Regions from separate parts of the Streptomyces sp. BI87 genome, predicted to be linked through region 2. Evidence: riboswitches for the same ligand, from Rfam matches in the RefSeq annotation. Region 2 holds a riboswitch; each other region holds the start of a gene.
What was found. A riboswitch is a leader RNA that binds a small molecule or an ion and turns the genes downstream of it on or off. The one in region 2 is predicted to bind cyclic di-AMP.
Positions count from the first base shown of each region.

Region 1 (5,980 bases), 2.9 Mb from region 2:
GGACGAGGTGGTGGCGCTGCTGGAGCCGCTGCCCGCCGACGAGACGTACCGCAACGTGCAGGAGCTGGCGACGGCCGTGGTGGCGGCCCGCGCCGACGCCTGAGGCAGGGGTCACGGATCGCCCCTCCGGTCCCCTTTGCGTCCGGGGGGTGGTCCGCGCGACCCTGGAAGGACACCCGGATGGCGGCGGGCAGGCCACCCCGGGCCGCCGGACGGGGCGGACCGGAGAGCCGGGACGACGATTCGAAGGGCGGGAACGCCGATGCGTGTCGCATTCCTGGTGGCCCCCGAGGGCGTGGAGGAGAGCGAACTGACCGGGCCGTGGGAGGCCGTGACCGAGGCGGGCGGTGAGGCCGTCCTGGTCTCGACCTGGCCGGGCGAGGTCCTCTCCTTCCGGCACCTGGAGAAGGGTGACCGCTTCGTCGTCGACCAGGTGGTGGGCGAGGTCTCGGCAGGCATGTTCGACGCGCTCGTCCTCCCCGGCGGCGTGGCCAACCCCGACCATCTGCGCACCGACGCGGAGGCCGTCGACCTGGTCAGGGACTTCGTCGACCAGGGCCGGCCGATCGCCGCGATCTGCCACGCCCCGTGGCTGCTGATAGAGGCGGACGCGGTCCGCGGCAGGACCCTGACCTCGTACCCGAGCCTGGCCACCGACATCCGCAACGCCGGCGGCACCTGGGTGGACGAGGAGGTCCGGGTCGACTCCTCGGGCCCGACCACTCTGCTGACCAGCCGCACCCCGCGCGACCTGCCGGCCTTCAACGAGGCCCTGGTGGGCGTCTTCACGACGGCGGCGGCGGCCGCTCACTGAATCACGGGCGCCGGGCCCCTACGCCTCCCGGCCCAGCCGGGCCAGGAGGCGGGTCTGGGGGTCGGCGCCCGAGGGCGGGGTGAGGGGCGGGGCGAAGACGCCGCTGCCGGAGAGGTCGTCGGCGTAGGGGGCGGTCTCGCGGTCGGCGAAGGAGACCAGTTCCGCGGGGAGGTGCTCGGTCGCGCCGATGCCGCGGGCCAGGTCCCAGGCGTGGATGATCAGGTCGGTGGTCATCTGACCGCAGTAGTGGTCGGCGCCGCTCGGCCCGTAGGAGAGTTCCACGGTGCGGTCGAGGGCGCCGGGTGCGGCGAACGCCTCGCGGGCGCCACGGGCGGCCGCCTCCCAGGCGCCGACCGGGTCCTCGCCGAGCAGATCGCCGTCGAGGGCGTCACCGACCGACTCCATCGTCTCGCCGGCCAGCAGCGGCGGCGCCCAGAGCTGTTCGGAGACCAGGTGGGCGACGAGGTCGCGGACGTTCCAGTCGGTGCAGGGCGTGGGGTGGTCCCACTGGTCGTCGAGGATGTCGTGGACCCGCCGGTCGAACAGGTCCAGCGCGGCCGCGTGCGCCGCGAGGAGTTCGGAGTGGCTGGGGGTGCTCGTCTCGGAGGACATGGGGCCCATTCTCACCCCGCGCGGGCGCGTACGCCGGGGGCGGGCGCCCGTTCCGGTGACGGGCGCGCCCGCCGTCGCGCGCCGTCGCGGGTGAGCGGGGCGCGCGGGGGTACCCGTGCCGCATGCGTCCTGACCCAGTGAACTCCCTGCCCGCCCGGCTGCGCCCCGAGGTGGCCGCCGTGTTCGCACCGGAGCCCCCGGCTTCCCTGGCCGCCCGGCTGGTCGCGCTGGACCGCACCGTCTTCGAGGCGGTCGCGGCACGCCGCTGGCCCGGCGCCGACCGGGTGCTGCCGAAGCTGAGCCGCAGCGCCAACCACGGCCTGCTCTGGGGCGCGATCGCGGCGGGGCTCGCGGTGACCGGTTCGCCGCGCGCCCGCCGTGCGGCGGTGCGGGGGCTCGCCTCGCTCGGGCTGGCCTCGGCGACCATCAACACGCTCGGCAAGCGGACGGTGCGGCGGCAGCGTCCGGGGCTGGAGTCGGTGCCGCTGATACGGCAGCTGAAGCGGCAGCCGATCACCTCGTCGTTCCCCTCGGGCCACGCGGCCTCGGCGGCGGCCTTCGCGACCGGGGTCGCGATGGAGTCCCGGGGCCTGGGCGCGGCGGTGGCCCCGCTGGCGGCGGCGGTCGCCGTCTCCCGCGTCCACACCGGCGCGCACTACCCGGGGGACGTGCTGGCCGGGGCGGCACTGGGTGCGGGCGCCGCCTTCGCCGTGCGCGGCCTGGTGCCGACCCGGGACCAGCTCCCCTCGCCCGGCCGCCCGCTGGTGGACGTACCGGCGCTGCCCCGGGGCCACGGCCTGGTCATGGTGGTGAACCAGGGCGCCGGTACGCCCGACAAGGCGCGGGTGCTGCGCGAGCTGCTGCCCGAGGCCGAGGTGGTGGAGTGCGAGGGCGACGGGCTGGTGGCGGAACTGGAGAAGGCGGCGGGCCACGCGCTGGCCCTCGGCATCTGCGGCGGCGACGGCTCGGTGAACGCGGCGGCCGGGGTGGCGCTGCACCGCGGGCTGCCGCTGGCGGTGCTGCCGGGCGGCACCCTCAACCACTTCGCGTACGACCTCGGGATAGAGGACCCGAAGGAGCTGTGCCGGGCGGTGGAGACGGGCGACGCGGTCGCGGTCGACGTGGGCCGCTTCCGTTCCGGGGAGCGGACCGGGTACTTCCTCAACACTTTCAGCCTCGGGGTCTACCCGGAGCTGGTCCGGGAGCGGGAGCGCTGGTCGGGACGGGTCGGCGGGCGGCTCGCGGACGTGGTGGCGGCGGCCCGGGTACGGCGCCGGGACCATCCGCTGGAGGCGGTGGTGGAGGGTGAGCGGCGCCCCCTGTGGCTGCTCTTCGCGGGCAACTGCACCTACCGCCGGATGGGGCTGACCGGCGGGCGCCGGGCCGACCTGGCCGACGGCCTGATCGACGTCCGCGCGGTGCACGGCGGGCGCGGCCCCGGGTTCCGGCTGATGGCGGCGGCCCTGGCGGGCCCGCTGACCCGCTCGCCCTTCCACGCGGCGGTACGGGTCCAGCGGCTGCGGATCGACGGGATCACCCCGGGCACGCCGCTGGCCTTCGACGGCGAGGTGACCGACGCGGGCCCGAACCTGCGACTGGACAAGCTCCACGAGGGGCTGCGGGTGTACCGCCCGCTCACCCTCTGATCGCGCGTCAGCCCGGCGGCCCGCATGGTGAGACGGGGGTCTCATCATGCGGGCCGCCGCGTGTACGGTCGCGACACCGGGAACGGTCGCGCCACTCCGCCGCCGGCATCCGGACCGCCGCCCACCCCGCCGCCGCGAGGAGACCGCCCGTGCCCACCGATCCCGCCGCCGTCGTCTACACCCACGGCCACCACGAGTCCGTCCTGCGCTCCCACACCTGGCGCACCGCAGCCAACTCGGCCGGGTACCTCCTGCCCTCACTGGAGCCGCACCACCGCGCCCTGGACGTGGGGTGCGGCCCGGGAACGATCACCGCCGACCTCGCCGCCCTGGTCCCGCAGGGGCACGTCACCGGGATCGACAGCGCCGGGGAGATCCTGGACACGGCCCGCTCGGCCGCCGCCGGACGCTCCCTGGTCAACACCACCTTCCGCACCGGCGACGTCCAGGCACTCCCCTTCCCCGACGCCTCCTTCGACGTGGTCCACGCCCACCAGGTGCTCCAGCACCTCGGCGACCCGGTGGGCGCCCTGCGCGAGATGCGCCGGGTCTGCGTGCCGGGCGGCCTGGTCGCCGTACGGGACGCGGACTACGCGGCGATGACCTGGTACCCGGCGAACCCGGGGCTCGACGCGTGGCTTGAGCTGTACCGGTCGGTGGCGCGGGCGGGCGGCGGCGAGCCGGACGCGGGGCGGCGACTGCGGGCGTGGGCCCTGACGGCCGGGTTCACCGAGGTCACGGCGGCCGCCTCGGCCTGGTGCTACGCCGACGAGGAGGAACGGGCCTGGTGGGGCGGGCTGTGGGCGGACCGGACGACGGCCTCCGGGTACGCGGAGCGGGCGGCCGGCCTCGGGTACGCGGACCGGGCGGAGCTGGAACGGATCGCGGCGGCCTGGCGGCAGTGGGCGACGGCACCCGACGGCTGGTTCGCGGTGCTCCACGGGGAGCTGCTCTGCCGCGCCTGAGCGGAGCGGACCGGGGCCCGCACCTGACCGAGGTGACAGAGCGTCACCCTTATGCGGCTCCTACACCACCCCACATTGGGGACAAATGGGGCATCAAGCTGCATATGCATCAATTGCCGCCGCGCCGGAGGCCGTTGTGCCTGCCCCGTGAGCAGCGTCATAGCCGTCACGGTCCGTGGCAGCCGCCGCGAGCCGGGGCACAACGCCCGCCACGCCCGGAAAGATCGCGAGTCTACGGAGGGTGACCGCCCTCGGAACAAAGGATCAAGAAAGCGACTTCCTGGGCGCGGACGCTGCTTGTTCGCGGGAGTCGGGCTCGTCTACGGTCACCGTCATTCCGGATGGACCGCCGAATCCTGCCGCCGTCCGGTATCCGCACATCGACCCTTCCACGGCAGGAGCGGGGGACCCAGGTAAGCCGCCGGAACCGGGAGCAGCGCGCCGCGCACGCCACCGGCCCCGGCTAGGGGTGAAGCCGCGCCACACGGCGCGGCCGGGCAGCTCCAGCCCGAACCCGACAGCTCACCTCGCAGGCGCCGGAGAGGAACCTTCATGCCCGCCAAGGGGAAGCACCGCCGTACCAGGACCATGCGCATAGCCCGCACGCTGGCCGTAGCCGGCTCGGGCAGCGCCGCTCTGGCCCTGCCGCTGATGGGCGCCGCCCACGCACAGGCCGCCGAGAAGTCGGCGCCGGAGTCCGTCGCCGTCCAGCAGGCCGTCGCCGCCGCTCAGCAGCAGGCGCCGAAGAACGCCGCCGCCGACGCCGAGACCTACGAGGTCGTCGTCGGTGACTACCTGGCCAAGATCGCCGACGAGCAGCACGTCGACGGTGGCTGGGAGCAGCTCTACCAGGACAACCGTGAGGTCGTCGGCTCCAACCCGAACCTGATCCGCCCGGGCATGAAGCTCTCGGTGGACGGCACCGCCGCCGAGGCCCCGAAGCCCGCCCCGGCCAAGCCGCAGAGCGCGCCGAAGCCGGCCGCGCCCAAGGCCGACTCCGGCGCCTCGGCCGCGCAGAAGACCGAGACCGCGCCGAAGCCGGCCGCCCCGGCCAAGCCGGAGGCCGAGCAGGCCGAGCAGCCCGCCGTCTCCGGCGACTGGGTCCGCCCGGTCGAGGCGTCCGCCTCCACCGCGTACCGCGCCTCCGGCGGCAGCTGGTCCTCCGGCTACCACACCGGTGTCGACTTCTCCGCCTCCTCGGGCACCTCCGTCAAGGCCATCGGCGCCGGCACCGTCGTCTCCGCCGGCTGGAGCGGCTCGTACGGCAACGAGGTCGTCATCAAGCACGCCGACGGCAAGTACTCCCAGTACGCCCACCTGTCGTCGCTCTCGGTCTCGTCCGGCCAGAGCGTCACGCCGGGCCAGCAGATCGGCCTCTCCGGCTCGACCGGCAACTCCACCGGCCCGCACCTGCACTTCGAGGTCCGCACCGGCCCGAGCTACGGCTCGGACATCGACCCGCTGGCCTACCTGCGCGGTCACGGCGTCTCCGTCTGACGCACCCCGGCACCGCCGGGTCTCTCCTCACCACCGGCCGGGGCCGGAGCCGGGCACACACCGCCCGGCTCCGGCCCCGGCCGCGTGCGTGCCGCCACCCCCTACCGCCCGGCCGCCATCTTGAGGATGCGTTCGGCGACCAGGGCGGGCCGGTCCGTGGGCAGCGCGTGGCCCGCGCCGGGCACGATCTCCACCTCGGCGGTGTCCACCAGCGCGCCGACCCGGGCGGCCACCTCGCGCGCGTCGTGCAGGGCGCTGCGCTCACCGAGCAGGAAGAGCGCGGGCGCGGTCAGCCGGCCCAGTTCCTCGTCGGTCAGGGCCCGGGCGGCGGGCAGCGCGCGGCGGAACCCGACCCCGGCGCGACCCAGCCGCATCAGCTCCGTGTCCAGGATCGCGGTGTTGCCCACCAGCCCGGCCAGGCGCGGACGGAGGGCACGCGGCGCCAG
Region 1 covers NZ_CP110079.1:677,588-683,567, forward strand. The annotation lists gene OIM89_RS02840 (DUF2795 domain-containing protein) at 1-103, shown strand, start outside; gene OIM89_RS02845 (type 1 glutamine amidotransferase domain-containing protein) at 263-814, shown strand; gene OIM89_RS02850 (TIGR03086 family metal-binding protein) at 833-1,426, opposite strand; gene OIM89_RS02855 (bifunctional phosphatase PAP2/diacylglycerol kinase family protein) at 1,549-3,072, shown strand; gene OIM89_RS02860 (methyltransferase domain-containing protein) at 3,222-4,037, shown strand; cyclic di-AMP (ydaO/yuaA leader) riboswitch at 4,409-4,588, shown strand; gene OIM89_RS02865 (LysM peptidoglycan-binding domain-containing M23 family metallopeptidase) at 4,590-5,534, shown strand; gene OIM89_RS02870 (alpha/beta fold hydrolase) at 5,636-5,980, opposite strand, start outside.
Region 1: it holds a riboswitch for cyclic di-AMP, as region 2 does, so the genes downstream of both, OIM89_RS02865 (LysM peptidoglycan-binding domain-containing M23 family metallopeptidase) here and OIM89_RS15945 (M23 family metallopeptidase) in region 2, are expected to answer to the same signal.

Region 2 (5,980 bases):
GCTCATAACCCAGAGGTCGCAGGTTCAAATCCTGTCCCCGCTACTGAAGGCCAGGGCCCGGATTCCTTTCGAGGAATCCGGGCCTTCGTCGTGTGTGCGCTGCCTGTGCCGGTACTCGTTCGGACGCTGTCCGCTCGCCGCCGCACGGGGTGGGCGGAAGCATGGGGGAAGCGCTGACGCGGAAGCGGGCGTGTCCGGGCCGGGCCGACCGGGGGCCGGCCGAAGGATCAGGAGACAGGCTGGTGGGGAAACGCGGCGAGCACGCGGAGAAGGAGACGGGCCGGCCGGCCGCCCGGAAGGCCCCGGCGAGGAAGCGGGGCGCACCCGGGCAGGAGATCCTCGGCACCTACAAGGGCGACCGGCACACGGGGGGCCGGTCCCGGACGCTGATGCGCCTGCTGCCCGTGGTGCTGATCGTCGCCGGGGTCATCTTCGACGAGGCCGCGCCGCCCCGCTTCAACGCCAGTCCGCTCTACGCCGCGGCGCCGCTGATCGCCGCGCCGTTCTTCTCGCTCCTCGGCACCGTGCTGACCGGGGTCCTCGCGCTGGCTGTGGTGGTGCTCCTCCAGTGGCAGACCGGGACGCTGGGCGGGGTGGACTCGACCACCGAGCTGCTCACCATCCTCACCTGCGTCCTCCTCGCCGTGCTCAGCAACCGCTTGGTCAGCCGCAGCGGCGAACAGCTCGCCACCGCCCGCAGCATCGCCGAGGCCGCCCAGCGCGCGGTGCTGCCCATCCCCGCCGAGCGGATCGGCGGCTTCGACATCGCCGCCCGCTACGAGGCCGCCCAGGCCGACGCCCTCATCGGCGGCGACCTCTACGCCGTCCAGGAGACCCCGCACGGGGTGCGGCTGCTCGTCGGCGACGTGCGGGGCAAGGGGCTCGGCGCGGTGGAGGCGGTCGCGGTGGTCATCGGTGCGTTCCGGGAGGCCGCCGAGCAGGAGTCGAGCCTGGAGAAGGTGGCCCAGCGGCTCGAACGCGCCCTCGCCCGCGAGGGGGTGCGGCGGGAAGGGCTGGACCAGTTCGAGGGGTTCACCACCGCGCTGCTGGCGGAGATCCCGCCCGGGCAGTCCGTCGTCCGCACGGTCAACCGGGGCCATCCCGAGCCGCTGCTGCTCCACGGCGACGGAGACGTGCGGGTGCTGGTGCCGAGCCAGCCGGCGCTCCCGCTCGGCATGGGAGACCTCGGGGTGTGGCCGGACCGGTCGGACGCGACACCGTTCCCCTCCGGCGCCACCCTGCTGCTCTTCACCGACGGGCTGACGGAGGCGCGGGACCGGAACGGGGTCTTCTACGACCCTGCGTCGCGGCTGACGGGGCGTCGTTTCGAGGCGCCCGACCACCTGCTGGAGACGCTCTCCCGGGAGGTTCGTGCGCACACCGGTTGCGGACCGCAGGACGACATGGCGCTGCTGGCGCTCCGCCGGCCCTGAGGAGTCCGGACTCCGGCCGGAGTCGCTTGCCCGCTGCCGATGCCGTCACCGAGGGTGAGTGAGTAAGCGCTCCCCGCATAACAACTGACATACCGTCAGCTGATCCTGTGGTGGTTCTGTGCAGGCAACTCGCCCGAATCCGCCCCTCGGTGCCCCGGTACGTCCGGGCCCCGGGGTCCAACGATCATCCGGAACAGCTTGGAATCCAGGCCGGGTGTCTATTAACGTTCGATAACGCAGCGCGGTTGTCCCGGCCGTCACCCGAGACGGCTCCGCGCGCACGCGCCGAATCCCGTAGGGAACCGGGGAACCACTCCTTGGGGTGAATCGGACGCCTTTCGAGGCGGCCGTAGGAGACCTTCCTGCTCCGAACCCGTCAGCTAACCCGGTAGGCGAGAAGGAAGGAAAGGAGAGCGCCCGCGTGGCGTCGAACCGTCCTGCCCCTGAGGCCCTGTTCGTGCCGAACGACGAGGACCCGGTCACCGGTCCCACGGCTTACGGACCCGCCGGGGGACCCTGGGAGGAATGGAATCCCACCGAGGAGTCCATCCGTCCCGTCCGCGGCCGGCACCGTGTCGCGAAGCAGCGCGGCGGTGGCCTGGCCCGCTCCTCCACCGTCCTCGGCGTCGGCGTCATCGCCGCGGTGGGCGCCGGCGGTATCGCCACCGCCAAGGAGAAGCCCCCGGTCTCCATCTCGCTCCCCGACCTCTCCTCCGTCAAGGCGTCCCTCCCCGACGCCGATTCGCTGCCGGGCGTCGGCAGCCTGCTCGGCTCCGACAAGGAGTCCGACACGCAGGTGACGGCCAGCCCGCTCACCGGCGCCGGGGTCACCGTCGCCGACACCGAGCAGGGCACCACCGACGCCGGCGAGGCGCTGCGGGCGCGCATCATCCAGCAGGCCGAGCACCAGCAGGACCAGGCGGACCAGAGCGCGGCCCGCGCGGCTGAGCAGGCCGCCGCCGAGCAGGCCGTGGCCGAGGCCGCGAAGGTCCAGGAGGCCGCCGAGAAGAAGCTGGCCGAGGCGGAGCGGAAGAAGGCCGAGGAGAAGCGGAAGAAGGAGGAGGCCGAGCGCCTCGCCAAGCTCGCCGCCAGCTTCTCGCTCCCCACCACCTCGTACACCCTGACCTCGACCTACGGTCAGGCGGGTGCCATGTGGTCCTCCGGCTACCACACCGGGCTCGACTTCGCCGCCCCCACCGGGACCCCGCTGAAGGCGATCCACTCCGGCACCATCAAGGAAGCGGGCTGGGCCGGTTCGTACGGCTACCGCACCATCCTGGAGCTGGAGGACGGTACCGAACTCTGGTACTCCCACCAGTCCTCGATGTCCGTCAGCGCCGGGCAGAAGGTCACCACCGGCGACGTGATCGGCCGTGTCGGTGCCACCGGCAACGTCACCGGGCCCCACCTCCACCTGGAGATCCACCCGGGTGGCGGCGACGGCGTCGACCCGCTCAGCTGGCTGCGGGGCAAGGGCCTCAACATCTGAGACCGGTCTGTACCGTGCCCGCCCGCCGTCATGGCGGGCGGGTTCGCGGTGGGCCGGAACCCGGGCCGGACGCACGCCTGTTGCTCTCCCCTCTTCTCCTGCCGTGCCCGTGTGCCGCCGTGTGCGCCACGTGGCTCCCGCCCGCGCCGTGTCACGGTTCGGGTGGCCGAACTCCGGCGGTCCTGGCGGCTACCCCCCGACGTCAGGGCCGCCGGATCTGTTCGCGCGGGCATGCCTCGGCCAGGAATGGGCGAGCGGGCCGTTTTGTTGATCTCCCCATGACTTCTCTCCGCCCTCTCGGCAATTCTGATCTCGACGTCTTCCCGCTCGCTCTCGGCGGTAACGTCTTCGGCTGGACCGCGGACGAGGCGCAGTCCTTCGCCGTCCTCGACGCCTACGCCGCCGCGGGCGGCAACTTCATCGACAGCGCGGACACGTACTCCTCCTGGGTGCCGGGGAACGAGGGCGGTGAGTCCGAGACGGTGATCGGCAAGTGGCTCGCCTCGCGCGGCAACCGGGACGAGATCGTCGTCGCCACCAAGGTCGGCAGCCACCCGCAGTTCAAGGGGCTCTCCGCCCCCAACGTGAAGGCGGCGGCCGAGGAGTCGCTGCGACGACTCGGCACCGACCGGATCGACCTGTACTACACCCACTTCGACGACCCCTCCGTGCCGGTCGAGGAGATCGTCACCGCCCTCGACGACCTGGTGAAGGCGGGCAAGGTCCGCGCCGTCGCCGCCTCCAACATCAGCCCCGAACGCCTCCAGGAATCCCTGGACGTCGCCGACCGCGAGGGCCTGGCCCGGTACGTCGCGCTCCAGCCCCATTACAACCTCGTCTCCCGCGACACCTACGAAGGCCCGCTCCAGCAGGTGGCGTCCCGCGCGGGCCTCGCCGCGGTGCCGTACTACGCGCTGGCCGCCGGCTTCCTGACGGGCAAGTACCGCCCGGGCACCACCGTGGAGAGCGCCCGTGCCGCAGGCGCCGAGCAGCACCTGGCCACCGAGCGCGGCCAGAAGGTCCTCGCCGCCCTGGACACCGTCGCGGAGGCGCACGGTGCCGAGGTGGCGTCCGTGGCCCTCGCCTGGCTCGCCGCGCGCCCGACCGTGGCCGCGCCGATCGCCAGTGCCCGCACCGTGGAACAGCTTCCGGCGCTGCTGGCCGTCGCCGACCTCACGCTGACCGACGAGGAACTGAGCCTGCTCACCGTCGCCTCCGCCTGACCCCGGACACCGGCCCGGTCGCCGGGCGGAGACGGCTACCGCTGCTGCGGGGGTATGTGCGGCGGCGGGGCGTACGGCGACGAGTGCGGCGCCGGGGGGCCGGCCGGTGCCGGTGCGGGTCCCTGCCCCGCCGCCGGTCCCGGCCAGGGCCCGCCCCACGGCGCCCCGCCCCAGCCCGGAGCCCCGTACGGCGTGCCCCAGCCCCAGCCGCCCTGCTGGGGCGGCAGCCACATCGCGGGCGGCGGGGGCGCCAGCAGACGGGCGGCGTGCAGCTGGGCCGGGCGGATCGTCTCGCGACGCTCCCAGAGGGAGTTGAGCAGGGCGCGCTCGCGGTCGACGAAGTCCGGCTCGGCCTGGCCCCGTTCGCCGCGCCGCCGCAGCACCGCCAGGGTCGTGGCGTCGCGTTGGTAGGCGGCGAGGGCGCGCACCGCCTTGCGGCCGCCGGCGCGCCGGGCGTGGTCCCGGGCGAGGTGGCGGGCGTTCATCGTGGCGAGGGCGGCCGGTTCGGCCGGGGCGAGCCAGCCGGCCGCCACGTAGGCGGGGAGGTGGGCGCGGACGGCGCGCAGCACGTCGGCGCGGGCCCAGACCAGCAGCCAGACGGAGAGGCCGAAGACCGGGACCATCACCAGGGCGTAGACGATGATGAAGCCGAAGGGTCCCATCAGGGTGGCCGAGCCGTTCCACAGGCCGTGCATGCCCATGGAGAGCAGCAGGCCGGCCAGGGGCAGCAGGACCCGGCGCACCCGCCGGCGGCCCGGGGTTCGGGCGGCCAGGCCGAAGCCGATCCCGGTGAGCAGGGTGAAGAGCGGGTGGGCGAAGGGCGACAGCACGATCCGCACGAAGAAGGTGGCGGCGGTGACCGAGGCCATGCCGCTGTCGCCGCTCAACTGGTCGCGGCCGAAGGCGTTCCCGAGGTAGAGGATGTTCTCGGTGAAGGCGAAGCCGGCGCCGGTGAGGCCGGCCGTCACCGCGCCGTCCAGCAGGCCGCGGAAGTGCTGCCGGCGGAAGAGGAAGATCAGGAGCACGGAGACCGCCTTGGCGGACTCCTCGACGACGGGGGCCACATAGGTGGCGCCGACCGCGTCGGGCTTCAGCGGTTCGTCGCCGCCCGCGAACGGTTCCAGGGTGGAGCCGACCAGCCATTCGGTGGCCAGGGTGTTGGCGACGATGGCGATCAGCGCGGCGGCGCAGGCTCCCCAGGCGAAGCAGAAGACCAGGTTCCGCCACGGGCCCGGCTCGACCGCCTCCACCCAGCGGAAGACCGCGAGCAGCAGCGGCACCGGCAGCAGGGCGAGGCCGAGGCCGACGAGGAAGCCGTGCGTACCGGTCTGCTCGCGGACCAGGGCGAGGATGATGCCGCCCGAGACCGTGAGCAGGCCGACCAGCAGGCCCACCCGCACCGCGTGCCGCTGCCACCAGCGCATGCGGGGGAGCGCGGCCGGATACGGGGGCATCGGCGGCGGGGGCGGCAGCGCCTGGCCGGGACCGGCGCCCTCGGCACCGGCCCCGTGCGGCTGCTCGGGCTGCGAGGCCGAGTACGACGGGCTGTTGATCACGAGAACGACCCTAACCAGTTCCCGGAGGGCTGATTAGTCCCGACGAGTGAAAAGACCGCCACAGACCGTCGCGAAAATTTGTCGCCCTGTGCCCCGGTGGCGTCCGTTCCGGTCCACCGCGTCACCCGTGGGTGACGGCCAGCCCTGTCAGCTCGCGGCCGGCTCCGCCACCTTGCGGAAGAGAAGGTCGTGGACGACGTGCCCCTTGTCCAGGCCCTGCCCCTCGAACCGGGTGCGCGGCCGGAACGCGGGACGCGGCACGTACCCGTGCCGCACCAC
Region 2 covers NZ_CP110079.1:3,612,652-3,618,631, forward strand. The annotation lists tRNA gene OIM89_RS15935 (tRNA-Met) at 1-43, shown strand, start outside; gene OIM89_RS15940 (PP2C family protein-serine/threonine phosphatase) at 243-1,433, shown strand; cyclic di-AMP (ydaO/yuaA leader) riboswitch at 1,707-1,843, shown strand; gene OIM89_RS15945 (M23 family metallopeptidase) at 1,855-2,922, shown strand; gene OIM89_RS15950 (aldo/keto reductase) at 3,201-4,145, shown strand; gene OIM89_RS15955 (PrsW family intramembrane metalloprotease) at 4,181-5,701, opposite strand; gene trmB (tRNA (guanosine(46)-N7)-methyltransferase TrmB) at 5,849-5,980, opposite strand, start outside.

Region 3 (5,980 bases), 680 kb from region 2:
TCCAGGACCGCGCCGAGAACCACTGCCTTCCGGCCGCCGCCAAGAAGCCCAACTTCCTCGCCGTCGACCAGTACGGCGACGGCAACCCGATGTCCGCCGTCGACGCCCTGAACACCTACACGTACCGCTGACCCGTACGCATCAGGTGGTGAGTACCTCTACTCAGGCCGCAGCGCCCCGACCCTGAGAACGTGGAACCGACAGCAACCGCCACGATCATCAGGAGGCCCCTCAGATGGCTGCCGCCCAGCGCTCCGCCGGTACGACCTTCCGCCGCACCCTGCTCAACCCGGCGGCCCTCGGCTACCTGGCCGTCGTGGCCGCCGTCTGGGCCTGGATCGGCGTGGACACCCTGCTGGTCACCCACGCAGACGCCAGCATGGCCGGCGTCTGGGGCTTCTTCGTCACCGCCCCGACCTCCTTCCTCCTCGTCTCCCTGCCCGGCCCGCTCCCCCTCGTCGGCGTGGCCGTAGGCGCCCTGGTCCAGGCGCTCGCCCTGGGCGCGGCGTACCGCTGGGCGACCGGCCGGCCCCGCGGGCAGGGGTGGGCTAGCCACGCCTGAGCGGCCTCCTCACCCCACCCGCGTCGCCCCCGCGAACGGCATCTCGCTGATCGGGGCGACGCGGACCGGGGCGTTCGGGTTGGGGGCGTGGATCATCTGGCCGTTGCCGATGTACAGGCCGACGTGGCTGATGGAGGAGTAGAAGAAGACCAGGTCGCCGGGGGCGAGCTGGGAGCGGGGGACGCGCTGGCCGGCGTTGATCTGGGTGTAGGTGGTGCGGGGGAGGGAGACGCCGGCGGCGCGCCAGGCGGCCTGGGTGAGGCCGGAGCAGTCGAAGGCGTTGGGGCCGGTGGCGCCCCAGACGTAGGGCTTGCCGATGGCGGTGTGGGCGAAGGCGATGGCTTGCGCCGCACGGGAGTTGGGGGCCTTGACCGCCCCGGCCGCGGGGGTCGCCGATGCGGCGGCGGGGCGGGCCTGGGCGCGGGAGGCGCGCGGGGTCTCGCCGGTGACCTCGGCGCGTTCGGCGGCGGTGAGGCGGGCGAGCAGGGCGCGGGACTCCGCCAGCTTGCCGGTGACCGTCTTCTTGTGGGTCCGCAGTTCGCCGCGGCGCTTCTCCAGCCCGGCGAGGACGGAGTCGGCCTCGGTGCGCAGCTGGTCGACGGCGCGCATCTTCTGGCGCACCCCGGCGATCTGGGCGGACTGGCGCCCGGCGGCGCGGTCGGCGCGGGCGGCCCGGTCGAGGTAGCCGTCGGGGTCGGAGGACAGGAAGAGCTCGACGGCCGGGTCGACGGCGCCCGCTCGGTACTGCGCGGCGGCGGTGGCGCCGAGCGCCGTACGGGCCTGGTTGAGCTGGGCGGTGCGCCGGGCGGCCTCGTCCTGGAGCCGGCCGAGGCGCTGTTCGGCCTTGTCGGCCTTCTCCTTGGCCCCGTTGTACTTCTCGGTGGCGATCTCCGCCTCCCGGTGCAGCCGGTCCACCTTGGCCTTGACCTGCGCGGTCGTCGGGCCGGGCGCGGCCTGGGCCACCGGCGCCCCGGCGACCACCGACCCGGCCGCCCCGGCGAGGGCCAGCGCGGTGGCGGTGGCGGTACGCAGGGAGGCTCCCGGAGTGAGGCGCCCGGGGGCGGGGAGATTCACCGCCAGCTTGCGGAATCGAGGCTTCCGGTGCGAGGCCACAGCCGCGCGTCCTTCCGGTCGGGGTCAGGGGGTGAGCCGGGCCCGGGCGGAGCCCGCACAGGGGGAGCGGGTGCCGCCGGGGCCGTCTCGGTGACGCGGCCGGTGCCTGTGGACTATGCCGAGTGCCGGTTGCGCCAGGGAGGAGCTAAGCCCGGATGTCACGGCCCGGTGACGGATTGTCCGCAAACATCCGAAGCGGGGCCGGGGCCGACCGGTTCGGAGCGCCAGGCTTCCGGGTTGTGCCCTCTCTCAGGGGCGCGTGATCGAACTCGGGCGGAGGCTCCCGGGCGTCCGCACGTGCCCGCGATCAGCGCCACGGCAGCCGCGACCAGGGCGGCCCAGCCGCTCCCCGCCAGGAGCAGCCCCGCCACCGGGCAGACACCCCCTAGGACCCTGGTGGTCAGGGGGCAGGTCGGCCCTCGTTAGGGTGCGGGCCATGGACGTCCTCATCAATGTGTTCGTCGGCCTGCACATCATCGGTATCGCCTCACTGCTGGGTGGCTTCCTCACCCAGATGAAGGCGATCGGTGCGGGCACGGCCCGCTTCATCCCCGCCATGCTCCACGGCGCCCTCACCATGCTCGTGACCGGCATCATCCTGGTCGGTCTCCGGGAGATGGACGGCGGCACCCTCAACCACATGAAGATCGGCATCAAACTGCTGGTCCTCATAGTCATCCTCGCGCTGGTCTACGTGAAACGCGACGACGAGAAGGTCGACAAGGGCGTCTTCGGCGCCGTCGGCGGCCTGACCGTCCTCAACATCTTCATCGCCACCCTCTGGACCTGACCCCGCCGCCCACCGGACACCACGCGGGCCGCGGCACACACGGCGAAGGCCGGGTTCCCCACCGTCGAGAACGACGTTGAGGAACCCGGCCTTCGCCGTGCGCGGCCGGGCCGCGCGACGTGGAGAGCCCCGAACCCGCCCTCGCCGTCCGAATCTGCACGCGGTGATGTGCTGTGCGCGGTGCGCCGTCACCTGTGCGTGGTGCTGGGCTGCACTGTCGAGGGGGAATCGAACCCCGCGTCGCCCTTCACGCGCCAGGAGGCGGACCGGAACCGCCGGCCCTCGGTTGTGCACGCCTCCGAACGGCTACCTGCTGCTCCACGTCACGGGACCAGGTCCGCCTCCCAGTTGGCGCGCTGGACACGGACGTCCAGCTGCCGCAGGTCCCGGGCGACGAGGTCGGCCCGCTCCCGCAGCTCGGCCACGGGCAGGGCCGAGAGCATGAGCAGCTCGGACCGCAGCTGCCGCCCGTACCCGCCCCGGCCACCACTGCCCGCGGCCGCGTCGGCCGCCGCCGTGAGCGTGGCGTGGCGCAGCCGCAGCACGTCCCGGCGGGCCAGCGCGTCGGTGAGGGTGCCGTCCGGGCCCAGCTCCACGGTGGCGTTGGTCCGGTTGATACGCCGGATCAGCGCCTCCAGGGTGTCCAGCACCTCGTCGGCCTCGGCGAGCAGCCGCGCCGCGTCCTCGGCCGGGGTCTCCCCCTCCTGGTAGCGCGCGCTCGCCTCGACGCGTGAACGCAGCTGCTCCACGCGCCGGACCGCCGCCGCCCGTTCCGCCAGTGCCTCCGCGAGCTTCACCGGCCCCCCCTCCCGTGTCGGCCGCGACGGACGCCGCGGACCGGTCCGACAGTAGGACGGCCGTGCTCGCGGTCGCCACGGAATTTCCGCCGGTCAGGCCGGCCGCACCACGCTGTGGATCGGCATGTAGTAGATCGACTCGACCCGGACGTTCGCCCCGGGCTTCGGGGCGTGGATCATCTCGCCGCCGCCGATGTAGATGCCGACGTGGCTGATGTCGTCGTAGAAGAAGACCAGGTCACCGGGTTGGGCGGAGTCCACGGAGACCTTCTGGCCGACGCCGACCTGGTCCCAGGTGGTGCGGGGCAGCGAGATGCCGGCGGTCCTCCAGGCGGCCTGGGTGAGGCCGGAGCAGTCGAAGGAGTCGGGCCCGGCCGCGCCCCAGACGTACGGCTTGCCCATCTGGGCGCGGGCGAAGGCGATGACCTTCTCGGCCTTGGCCGCGTACGAGGAGTCGGGGGCCGTGGAGCCGCCGCCGGAGCCGGTGCCCGTGCCGGAACCGGAGCCCGGGCCGGAGCCCGAGCCGGACTCCTCGCGCTCCTTCTCCTCGGCCGCCTCGCGGGCCTTGCGCTCCGCCTCCTCCTTCTCGGCGCGCTCCTTCGCCTTCCGCTCCGCCTCGGCCTGCTTCTTCCGCTCGATCTCGGCCAGCCGCTCCTTCTCCTCGGCGGTCAGCTCGGAGAGCAGGGTGCGGGCCTCGGTGAGCTTGCCCTGCACCTCGCGCTTGCTGTCCTTGAGGGCGCGCTGCGACTCGGTGAGGCTCTCCAGCTGGCGTGCGGCCCTGGCGCGCTCGCGGCCCGCCTCGGCCTGCTGGGTCTGGTAGTCGTCGATGACCGCCTTCTGGCGCTGGGTGAGGCGGTTCATCAGCTGGTTCTGGTCGAACCAGCTCTGCGGGTCGTCGGCGAGCAGCAGGGTGGCGGTCTCGGAGACGCCGCCGCTGCGGTACTGGGCGGCGGCGAAGGCGCCCAGCTCGCCCCGGGCGGCGTTCAGCTTGTCGGCCCGCTTGGCGACCCCGTCCAGCAGCTTGTCGACCTTGGCGCGCTGGGTCCTGGTCCGCTCCTGGGCCGCGTTGTACTTCTGGGTCGCCGTGCCCGCCTCGCGGTAGAGCCGGTCCACCTTCTTCTGCACCTCCTCCAGGGAGGGCTTGGCCGCCGGACGCTGCGGGGCCGCCTGCGCGGTCTGGGAGAGCAGGGCCACCGAGGTCAGGGCGGCGGTGGTGAGGCCGAGGGCACCGGCGGTGCGGTGGCGCGGGGCACGAGGCTTGCGATGCGACGCCAAGGCGTGCGACTCCTTCCGTGGACCGCCTGCCGGGTTAGCTGTCGGGTTCGGGCGTACGGAAGGCTGCCCTACGGTTCGGATCAGAACCGATTCACCCCGGTGGTGCGCGGTGGGTCCCCGGCTCCGGGGCCCGTGGGGGCGGACCGGATTCGGCAGGGGGCGGTGCGCTCCGGCGCGAGTCGCCGGCGGGGGACGAACCGACCCGGCGAGCACGCTAGCCAACTCGTGTGGTGCCTGTGAAGGTTGGTGAGCGATATGCCCGATACATTTTCGTTATCTTGTCGGTGAACGGTCGAAAAGCAGCTCCGGGCGGCGGTTCGTGTGACCTGGCGCACGCTCCCTCGTACGTCCCCGCGTGCGTCCCCCGTGTCCGGTACGTCACGTCCCCCGAGGTCAGGGCTCCGGTCGCCGGAAGGGCGGCCCGGTTGTCGGCGCGGCGGCCTAGACTCGGTAGGCGATGAGCAGCCTCTTTGACGACAGCTTCCTGGCCGACCTCCAGTCCTCGGCGCCCTCTGCCCGGCTCGGTGACGAGCCGCCGCCCCCGCCCGAGGAGGAGGCACCGGAGGAGATCCCGGCCGACCTGTTCGGCGGGAAGTTCGACGCGCCCGCGGACCGGGACGCGTACTACCGGGACGGCGCCCCGCGTCCCGCCGTCGATCCGGCCGCCCTGCTCGACGGGCTCAACGACGAGCAGCGCGCCGCCGTCGTCCACAGCGGGTCGCCGCTGCTCATCGTCGCCGGAGCCGGTTCCGGCAAGACCCGCGTGCTCACCCACCGCATCGCCCACCTGCTCGGCGAGCGCGGTGTGCACCCGGGCCAGATCCTCGCGATCACCTTCACCAACAAGGCCGCGGGCGAGATGAAGGAGCGCGTGGAGGAGCTGGTCGGCCCGCGCGCCAACGCCATGTGGGTCTCCACCTTCCACAGCGCCTGCGTGCGCATCCTGCGCCGCGAGTCGAAGCACCTCGGCTTCACCTCGTCGTTCTCGATCTACGACGCGGCCGACTCCAAGCGGCTGATGGCCCTGGTCTGCCGCGACCTCGACCTCGACCCGAAGCGCTTCCCGCCGAAGTCCTTCACCGCCAAGGTCTCGAACCTCAAGAACGAGCTGGTCGACCCCGAGGACTTCGCCGCCCAGGCCGCCGACGGTTTCGAGAAGACGCTGGCGCAGGCGTACACGATGTACCAGTCGCGGCTGCGCGAGGCCAACGCGCTCGACTTCGACGACATCATCATGACCACGGTCCACCTGCTTCAGGCGTTCCCGGACGTCGCCGACCACTACCGGCGCCGCTTCCGGCATGTCCTGGTCGACGAGTACCAGGACACCAACCACGCCCAGTACTCCCTGGTCAGGGAGTTGGTCGGCACCCCGGCCGACCGCCCGGCGGACGTCCCCGAGGGCGCCGAGTCCGACCACGACCCGCTCCACCCGGCCCCCGA
Region 3 covers NZ_CP110079.1:4,292,189-4,298,168, forward strand. The annotation lists gene OIM89_RS19135 (PI-PLC domain-containing protein) at 1-131, shown strand, start outside; gene OIM89_RS19140 (SCO4225 family membrane protein) at 236-562, shown strand; gene OIM89_RS19145 (C40 family peptidase) at 572-1,675, opposite strand; gene OIM89_RS19150 (hypothetical protein) at 2,112-2,465, shown strand; gene OIM89_RS19155 (DIP1984 family protein) at 2,789-3,262, opposite strand; gene OIM89_RS19160 (C40 family peptidase) at 3,356-4,537, opposite strand; cyclic di-AMP (ydaO/yuaA leader) riboswitch at 4,545-4,702, opposite strand; gene pcrA (DNA helicase PcrA) at 4,995-5,980, shown strand, end outside.
Region 3: it holds a riboswitch for cyclic di-AMP, as region 2 does, so the genes downstream of both, OIM89_RS19160 (C40 family peptidase) here and OIM89_RS15945 (M23 family metallopeptidase) in region 2, are expected to answer to the same signal.